DNA from 2 places in the Brevibacillus sp. AF8 genome. Region 1 is predicted to be linked to the other one. Evidence: riboswitches for the same ligand, from Rfam matches in the RefSeq annotation. Region 1 holds a riboswitch; the other holds the start of a gene.
What was found. Region 1 has a riboswitch for S-adenosylmethionine ahead of mtnK (S-methyl-5-thioribose kinase). Riboswitches for the same ligand answer to the same signal wherever they lie in the genome.
Positions count from the first base shown of each region.

Region 1 (4,785 bases):
CAGGATCGGCTGCCAAACGGTGCAGAGCATCGAAGCCAAACGCCAGCACGTTGAACAAAAGGCAGTCAGCACCCGCCTCTACCGCACGCTTCGCTTTTTCGTTCAGCTCATGCACAGGTCCAGTCAGGTTGGCTGCATAGAGGACGGGCTTGCCTGTTTCGGCTTCGGTCTCCTGGGAGATCTGCTTAAACGCTTTGATCCGTTCGATAAAAGGAGCGCGGTCGTCTGCAAAGAAGATTTCGTCATCTTTCACGAGATCAACTCCGCCCAAGGCTTGTGCTCGGAATTGTGTCTTCAAATCGTCGAAAGGAAGACCCAGGCACGATTTGAAAATGCTCATCAAGAGTGGACGGTCATGTGCCCCTAAACGTTCGCGCAGACCATCAATGCCGAACTTCGGTCCAGGAAAGGCCCGAAGGAATGAGTCAGGGAAAACAACGTCAACGAGCTTGATTTTGCCATCCATCGACAGTTTACCGAATATTCCGGTCAACAAGGATGGAATGTCTGCTGTAAAATTGCGAGTCGGATAGCTAACGGTAATCAGACCGCGTGTTTCTCCGTTTTCCAGTGTCGCAATCGGTGTCGCGCTCACGGCTTCACCGAGATAAGGCGCTAGCTCAGCTTGCTTGGCAAGCGGCAGGTCCGTCCAGGAACCGACTGTCATGCCGACAGCAATGGCTTCCGCTTTCTTGTTCAAGTCTTTTGCTTGTGTGAGATAGGTGACGAGGATACGTTGTTCACTCATGGTACGCCTAATCCTCCTTGAATTATTAAAAAAGCCTCCCCATTGAGCGGGGAGGCGGTTGTCGACTATGAAAGCGTCTCGTCTCCTCTCATCTCTCGGGTCAGTAGCCGAAACGAGCCCAAAGTGCTCGATCTCGACTCTTATCCGTTGGAATTAGCACCGTTTCGCTATCCAAGGTACGCAATTATGAGCGTACGAATCATGGTATAGCGCCGGTTGCCGGGCATCATAGGGCCAGTCCCTCAGCCAGCTCGCGATAAGAGTTATTCGTTTCCCCCATGATATGACGTTCATTGTCAGGAGTCAATCTTTGTTTTTGCAGAGAATGTGCAGCAAGTTATGAGAAAAATGAGACTAAGGTGAAACTTTTTGGCAATTCCTTCGTGGTAAGGGATGAAGGGGTGTGAACGGTTTGGGAAAGTAGGTCTGGAGGATGTGTACCAGCTGCATGTAAACGATATTTACCGCTATCTTTTCCGGCTGACACGAGATGAGAAGCTGGCAGAGGATTTGACACAGGAAACCTTTTGTCGCGCCTTCTCTTCCTTGGACGACTACCGTGGGGAAAAAGTACGGCCCTGGCTGTTCAAGGTGGCCTATCACGCTTTCGTGGATGGTTATCGTAAGAGGACGAAACAACGATTTGCGTTTGTAGAAGCCCTGCCAGAAAGACCTGATCATTCGGCTGTTGATCCGGCTGAGCATGTCGTGAATCAGGAGCTGTGGGAAGTGGCCCACGACTATTTGGAGAAGCTTCCGGAAAAGCAGAGACAGGTCATTTTGTTGTCTGCATTGCAGTTTTCCTATGCGGAGATGGCAGAGGTACTCGGGATTGAGCTGGCAGACGTCAAGCGTTCCTTGTTTCGGGGACGACAAAAGATGCGGCAGTTGTGGAGGGAGGAAAGCCAGTGATGAACAAGGATGAGAATCATCGCGAGCAAAGGCTGCTTGCTTATTTGCGTGGGGAAATGGCGGAAGAAGATTCAAAACTATTCGAGGAAGAAATAGCGGCTGACGTGGAGTACGCACAGCGGTTGGAAAGGCTTTTGTTGGGGGAAGAAACGGGGGAGGACAAGGTGAAAATAAACCAGCCTGAAGCACTGTCGGCTGAAAAACAGCGTGCCATTGTGCGCCGGGGGAAATGGAAAAATCGGTTGTCCAACGCTGGGTTCACCATAGGGCTTCCCTTTTTGGCCGGAGTTGTGTTGCTGATTTTGAATGGCTGGGTCGGGTCGCTGATGCATGAAGATCTGTTCCGCGTTGCGAAGTCGATAGTCAATTTTACTCAGCCAGGTGTGAGAGTGGGTAGTAGTGGCTCGCAGGTCGGATTGCTGTACGGAAACATCAGCATGGAACTACGTGAGCGGGTTGGGGGGGAAGAAAAGGTCGCTGGTCGTTTTGAGAGTACGAATGTGCTATGGAACGTAAATACGAAGCCGCAATGGACGAACGGGGTTAGGGAACAGAAGCTGTATTTCCGTTATCCGACAGACGGGGAAATGGGGGATACGGAATCTCGCACTGCACCTGCCTGGACAACGATGGAGAAGCTACCTGAGGGGACCGTTTCTCAGCTCGCGATTTCCTTCGATCACTTCCTAACATACGAGGAGTACTATGAATTGGTTTCCCGCCATGTCACCTCTTCGGGACAAGATACGGTTTGGTTTGCGGTAGACACAGGGGTGGAGCGAAAGCAAGCAGAAGACGATGGGGCAAATCGATTTCTCGGTCCCGGGTACGTGTGGGGATTTGCGCAGCATGAACTGGATTACGGAGATGCGCCCATTCGGGTAAACGGGGAAGGGAACAGAAGAATGGCCGCCTACTTAGAAGAGATGAAGTACTTATCTGAGCAAGAAGATCTGGCTCGCGATGTCGGCAGATCTTTGCTATTTCGTAGCGACCTTCAGATAGCCGAACGATACAACTACATGCAGCAAAACGGAGTGCGAATCTACGGCGCCGTCCTCACTGGACCTACGAAAGAACTGTTGAAGCTCAAGGCCGAAAAGTCGATAACAGCAGCGTTTTTAGGCAAAGTAGACTGGTGGAATTGGGATCACCCTGCGGCATCGGGAACACAATCCAGCTATTGATAGCAAGGTGCGAATTTTTGCACAAAAGGGTGTTGACATCGTGGAAGCGTTGGTTGTATGATTCAAACTAAATCAAAAACCGAATACGTTTTGGATACCTTATCCAGAGAAGGTGGAGGGACTGGCCCGATGATACCCGGCAACCGACATGACGCCATTCAGACGCGAGGAAGCGACTGATTGACAGGCGACATGCACGGTGCTAATTCCTGCAGAAACAAAAGTGGTCTGGAAGATAAGGGGGACATCAACACGGTTCTTACACGTGACGACGGCGACCTCTTTTCTTCGGGAAAAGAGGTCTTTTTTCGTCGATAAGAATTTTAAAATTAATACTCTCGGGACACAAACAAAACAAGTAGAGATAGAGGAAAAATACGTAGAGGGGAGTTTTGGAATCATGGCATATCGCGCATTGACTGAACAGGAAGCAGTGGAGTACGTAAAAGGAATACCGGATCTTTTTAGCGAAGGAGCAGAGCTGACCAGCCGTGAAATTGGGGATGGTAACCTCAATCTGGTTTTTGACATTCTGGAGCCGGCAACCGGTAAGAGCGTCATTGTCAAGCAAGCACTGCCTTTTGCCCGCGTCGTGGGAGAATCTTGGCCGCTTACGATTGATCGGGCTCGCATCGAGAGCGAGGCACTCCGCATTCAGCACAAATACGTTCCAGACCTGGTGCCGCAGGTGTATCATTTCGACGGGGAGCTTGCGTTGACTGTCATGGAAAACGTCGGGGACCACATCATCATGCGCAAAGGTTTGATCGAAGGAAAGCGGTACCCGCTATTCGCGAAGCAAATTGGCCGTTTTCTCGCGCAAACCTTGTTCTTCACATCCGATCTGGGCGCGCATCCGTACGATAAAAAAGCGCTAGTCGGAACATTCATAAATCCAGAACTATGCAAAATTACAGAAGATCTCGTCTTTACCGATCCATATGAAAATGCGCCTACCAACGATTTCAATCCGTTGATTCGCCGCGAAGTCGAGGCGATCTGGAACAACCGGCCGCTGAAGCTGGAAATCGCCAAGCTGAAATACGATTTCCTTACGCGCTCGGAAGCGCTGCTGCATGGCGACTTGCATACCGGAAGTATTTTCATCACGGAGAACAGCTTGAAAGCAATCGATCCAGAGTTTGCTTACTACGGCCCAATCGGTTTTGACATCGGGGCGGTCATTGCCAATCTGCTGCTCAACTACGCAGGCCAGCACGGTTTGCAAAAAGATCAAGGAGAACGGGAAGCGTACCGCGAATACTTACTGGAAACGGTCGAGGATGTCTGGAATGAATTCGTTTCGCAATTCGTTCAACTCTGGCACAAGCACGCCAAAGAGCGCAGCGCCCATGTCGAAGGGCTGTGGCAAAGCTACGTGAAGCGCTTGATTCAGGATACAGCAGGCTATGCCGGCTGCAAAATCTTGCGCCGTGTCATCGGTTTGGCAGGCGTAGCAGACCTGAATGCCATTGAAGACGACCAGACTCGCGCAGAAGCAGAACGTCTGGCGCTCTCGATAGGAGAAGCGTTGATTCTCGGTCGCGGCGGCATCGACGAATCGACAGATATCACGGACATCGTACGCACTGTGACCGAACGTTACTATCAGGAGGCTACAACAGTATGACAACCAGCACCCAATTGGCACCTGTTAAGTGGGAGAATGACGCATTGGTCTTGCTTGACCAGACGCGTCTGCCAGTAGAAACGATCTATTTGAACTTGACCACCTCCGAGCAAGTATGGGGTTCCATCCGACGCTTGGAAGTCCGTGGCGCACCAGCGATTGGCATGGCGGCGGCTTACGGGCTCTACCTGGGCATTCGTGGCAGTGAAGCGAGTAACTACGACGAGTTTTGGCAGGAACTGAACCAGCAGGCAGACTACTTGGGCTCTTCCCGTCCGACAGCCGTGAATCTGTTCTGGGCGTTGGAT
Region 1 is NZ_JAGQDN010000005.1:2,402-7,186, forward strand. Features, by position in the region: gene KB186_RS09285 (2,3-diketo-5-methylthiopentyl-1-phosphate enolase) at 1-748, opposite strand, end outside; SAM riboswitch class I at 834-1,011, opposite strand; gene KB186_RS09290 (sigma-70 family RNA polymerase sigma factor) at 1,142-1,660, shown strand; gene KB186_RS09295 (anti-sigma factor) at 1,660-2,847, shown strand; SAM riboswitch class I at 2,944-3,089, shown strand; gene mtnK (S-methyl-5-thioribose kinase) at 3,248-4,477, shown strand; gene mtnA (S-methyl-5-thioribose-1-phosphate isomerase) at 4,474-4,785, shown strand, end outside.

Region 2 (4,785 bases), on a different contig from region 1:
AATCCCGAATTGGCCAATCGTGTAAGCTGGACCGTATTCCTCGCCCAGTGGTGCTTTGGCGATGTCGTAGATTTGATCCAGGTTCGGGATTCGGCTGCGGTCGATTTTTTCAAATGCGCCACTCTCAATCCCTTGCTGTGCATAGTAGTCAGAGAGGTAGATCAAGTCTACATCGGAGCTTCCTTGGCGAATTTTGTTCAGACGCTCTGCGTTGTTCCCGATTTCCAGCACGATTTTCACGTTATGTTCTTTTTCAAACGGCTCATATACTTCTTTGCGGAAAAAGTCTTCGGAGAAGCCCCATGTGGAGATAACCAGCTTTTGTGGCTCGCCCTTGGCTTCGCCGCCAGCTCCTCCCGCTTGTGGTTGATCATTGCTGCCACAGCCAGCGAGAGCCAGTGACATCATAGAGAAAGACAGGATTCCAGCAAGTAATTTTTTCATCGTAATTCTCCTCCAGTTGGGTTCAATTGATGACAAAATATGGTGATACAATAAAAAGAAAAGTACCCTTGATTAGAACGTATCATTCTAAACAAGAGCACTTTTCTTCGTAAACAAAGAGAAGTGACACCCGTTTTACGCAAAGTCTACGGTCTCCCCTTAAGATAGATCAAAAGAGAAAATCCGAACGATTGCGTCAGGTATTCAGTTCTGATTCAGCTAAAATAACATTCGTGATCGCCCACTGCGTAGGCGCATCATAGTCCCTCAGCACGGCTTCCAACGGCAACCCCATCTCTTCTTCCAGTCGTTCTCTCAGTTTCTTCTTATAAAGAAGGGACATGCGAAAATCGACTTCGAGCTTGAGGGCCGGCGCTTCTCCTTCCAACGCTTGTGAGCGCGGAGAGCGACGATGCTTGGCTTGGAACGTAATCATCTGGTTTTCAATCGTGACTCGGAGCAAAGTCGTTCCAAATCCGAACAACTCTTTTGCTATCTCATTATAGATGGCAGACAGCTTTTTTCTGGTTTCATTGGAGTCCACGAGAGTCATGTCATCACCTGCGATAGCTGGCATAGAGTTCATTCGCTCTCATTATACAAATGATTTCCCGATTCTTCAATAGAATATTCGTATTTAGATCAATTTCATATAATTGCGTGAATTGATCTACCGGGATTTACCGGACAGGGGACTATGCGATACCTTCTGCCCCTCCCCCCTTTCAGGGTGGGCAGTTCTCTCGTGGTCTGTCAGAAAATTAAATTTCAGATTTTTCTATCCCCACTTGGAGGCGAGTACAACGCCAAAAAAAACATCTCGATTCACCATAAACAGTGAACCGAGATGTTTTTTCGTTTTTGGTATTTTGTTATGTGTTACAGCTCATTCTGGTGTTGTGCTATTTTAACTGCAACTTTACCTTCCATGTTCTCATCTGACGAAAGCGAAACTGTATGCGAACCAGTTCCCCAAGGCGAGCTACTTATTTCAAATTTTTGATTACCATAAGGTGGTACTCTAAAGAACATTTTCTGACTACCGGATGAATCAGTAACGGACACTTTGATCTCGTAGGTTCCACTATTATATACCCACACTTTAACCCAACCATAGCCCTCTGGAATATTAAAATTTTTGGAATCCGTTTTGGCATTCTTAATTGGAACGTCGTCAATCGGTCTTTCAGATCCCATAGGTTCCAATAACTTCATAAAAGATTTTGCGGAAGTATCCGGATATTTAACCTGATTAACCTTAACGTGACTCTCCGGATATTTTTCTTTTACAACTGCATCATGTGATGATGCCATAGCACTAGATCCAATAGATAGACTGCTAAGTAAAAGAGCTGCTGCAATTGTACCTTTAACAGATCTTTTCATAATAATCCTCCATCACTAGTAATTTGGAATTATCTTCCTATTAAGTATATTACATGGCAATAAATGGAAAATCAATAATTAATATGGAAAATATTCAAAAAATGACAGACTCTCATCCCGCCCGATTGGTGGTTGTACAGGAGTAATGCGAAAGGAAGGTAGAATCACCACATTTTTCGCAAATATCACATTCATTTGAAAAAAACTTTGACATCCACGTTGGTGCAAGATATAATCCAACTATTCGAATAAGGATTAGCGATTTTATCTTTCGTTAAAATTTCATAGCACATTCTCTTATGAAGAGAGGTTGAGGGACTGGCCCTATGACACCTCGGCAACCTATCGCAAACGATATGGTGCCAAATCCAGCGGAATTTATTCCGACAGATAAGAGAGGTATTGTTGCAGTGTGTTTACATACTCGCAGTTTTCGCCTCTTCTGTCGGAAGAGGCTTTTTTCGTTTCCATCTTACATCCAGAGAAAAGGGGTATTTTCATGAAAAAGACTGGTCTACTGCTCACTACACTGCTGCTCGCTGCATCGCTCGTAACGGCTTGCGGTGGTAAACAAGAAGCTGCGCCTGCTAACGGTGGCACTGCTGCTGAACAAACCTCACTCAAGGTCGGCGTCACTGGCGGCCCGCACGAAGAGATTCTCAACAAAGTAAAAGAAGTCGCCAAAGGCAAAGGACTCGACGTCGAAGTCGTCGTTTTCAACGATTACGTACAGCCGAACCAAGCTCTCGATAAAGGAAATCTCGATGTAAACAGCTTCCAAACCATTCCGTTCTTGGCGAAGTTCAATCAGGATCACAAAACAAAGATCGTCGAGGTCGGAAAAACCGTGACGTATCCAATGGGTCTTTACTCCACCAAGCATAAAAAAGTCGAGGATATCCCGGCAGGCGGTGTTGTCGGCATTCAAAACGACCCGACCAACCGAGCACGCGCATTGCTGCTCTATCAGGCAGCTGGCTTGATTAAGCTCAAGGATGGCGTGGGTGACAACGCAACACCATTGGACATCGTGGAAAATCCGAAAAATTTGCAATTCAAAGAGCTGGAGGCTGCTTTCCTGGCACGCTCGCTGAATAACGTAGAGGTTGCTTCGATTAATACGAATTTCGCAATGGAAGCTGGCTACTCTCCGAAAAAAGACGCGATCTTCGCTGAGAAGGCTGACTCTCCGTACGTGAACATCTTGGCAGTCAACGAAACCAACAAAGACAACCCTGCCGTCAAAAAGCTGGTGGACATCTACCGCTCGGAAGAAGTGAAAAAATTCATCGACGAGCGTTTTGAAGGAGCTGTACTGCCGTCCTGGTAAGATCGACGCCAGGAACATCAAGAACAACAAGGAGAACTCGTTATGATACAGCTAACCGATATTCATAAGTCGTATCAAGTAGGAAACAAGCAGGTAAAAGCATTGAAGGGCGTATCCCTGCAGGTGGAAAAAGGGCAAATCTACGGGGTGATCGGCTTTAGCGGAGCGGGGAAAAGCACCCTGCTCCGTACCATCAACCTGTTGGAGAAGCCAACTAGCGGTTCTGTGATCGTCAATGGCCAGAACATGCTGACCCTCAAGGAAAAAGAGCTGCGGCAAGCTCGCAAAAAGATCGGGATTATTTTTCAACACTTCAACCTGCTCTCTTCCTATAATGTCTTTGACAATGTGGCGGAAATCTTGCGGATGAATCGCGTCCCCAAAGATGTCATTAAGCGCAAGGTAGAAGACCTTCTCGGCTTGGTTGGCTTGTCTGATAAAGCAAATGCTTATCCTTCTCAGCTATCCGGTGGACAAAAGCAACGGGTGGGCATCGCTCGTGCGCTTGCGACTGATCCGGAAATCCTGCTCTGCGACGAAGCGACTTCCGCTCTCGACCCGCAGACGACCGAATCGATTCTCGAGCTGTTGCTCGACATCAATCGAAAGTTTAACCTGACTATCGTGCTGATTACACATGAAATGCAGGTCATCAAAAAAATCTGCGACCAGGTAGCTATCATAGAAAACGGTGTCGTCATCGAGCAAGGCTCTGTTCTGGATGTGTTCAGCAATCCGCAAGAGCAAACGACCCGCAATTTTATCAAAACGGTTTTTGACGATCAGGTACCACAGGAGATTTTGTCCAAGATAAAAGAAACCGGACCCGTTTCCAAAATTGTTCGCGTTGCCTTTCGCGGAGATGCCGCTCTCGATCCAGTTCTAGGCACCTTGTCCGCACACTTTCCGATTAGCACCAATCTGTTGTACGGCTCGATTACGACCATTAAGGGAACGGCGCTCGGCATTTTGCTATTGCACATTTCTGGTGAAGACCAGCCCATTCAAGACGGCATTCGCTTCTTGCGGGAATCCGTCTACCGCGTAGATATTGTGTCACCAGAGGAGGTGCGGAGCTAATGGAGCGTCTGATTGAAATGATTCCGGTATTCGGGCAATCCCTGCAAGAGACTGTCATCATGGTCGGGTTTTCGTTGTTCATTGCGACATTGATCGGGATTCCGCTCGGGATTTTGTTGGTCATCACACAGGCGAATCACCTTTTCCCGAACAAGATCATCTATCACACCCTGAATACGCTCATCAACATTGTGCGTTCACTGCCTTTTATTATTCTTATGGTTGCGATCATTCCTTTTACGGAGTTGATCGTGGGCACCTCGATTGGGATTGAGGGAGCCATTGTGCCGCTCATCGTCTATACGACACCTTACATCTCACGCCTGATGGAAACGGCCCTGCATGACGTAGATCGCGGCGTGATCGAAGCGTACCAAGCGATGGGCGCATCCCGGACGCAGATTATTTTTCGCATCATGCTGCGTGAAGCACGACCTGGCATCGTCCTCTGCCTGACGATTGCGACCATCGGTTTGATCGGTGCCACTGCTATGGCGGGCGCAGTCGGTGCCGGTGGATTGGGCGATCTCGCCTTGCGCTACGGC
Region 2 is NZ_JAGQDN010000018.1:89,468-94,252, forward strand. Features, by position in the region: gene KB186_RS20990 (ABC transporter substrate-binding protein) at 1-444, opposite strand, end outside; gene KB186_RS20995 (Na-translocating system protein MpsC family protein) at 641-997, opposite strand; gene KB186_RS21000 (hypothetical protein) at 1,324-1,830, opposite strand; SAM riboswitch class I at 2,125-2,227, shown strand; gene KB186_RS21005 (MetQ/NlpA family ABC transporter substrate-binding protein) at 2,330-3,160, shown strand; gene KB186_RS21010 (methionine ABC transporter ATP-binding protein) at 3,203-4,240, shown strand; gene KB186_RS21015 (methionine ABC transporter permease) at 4,240-4,785, shown strand, end outside.
Region 2: linked by a shared signal. The riboswitch ahead of KB186_RS21005 (MetQ/NlpA family ABC transporter substrate-binding protein) and the one ahead of mtnK (S-methyl-5-thioribose kinase) in region 1 are both predicted to bind S-adenosylmethionine.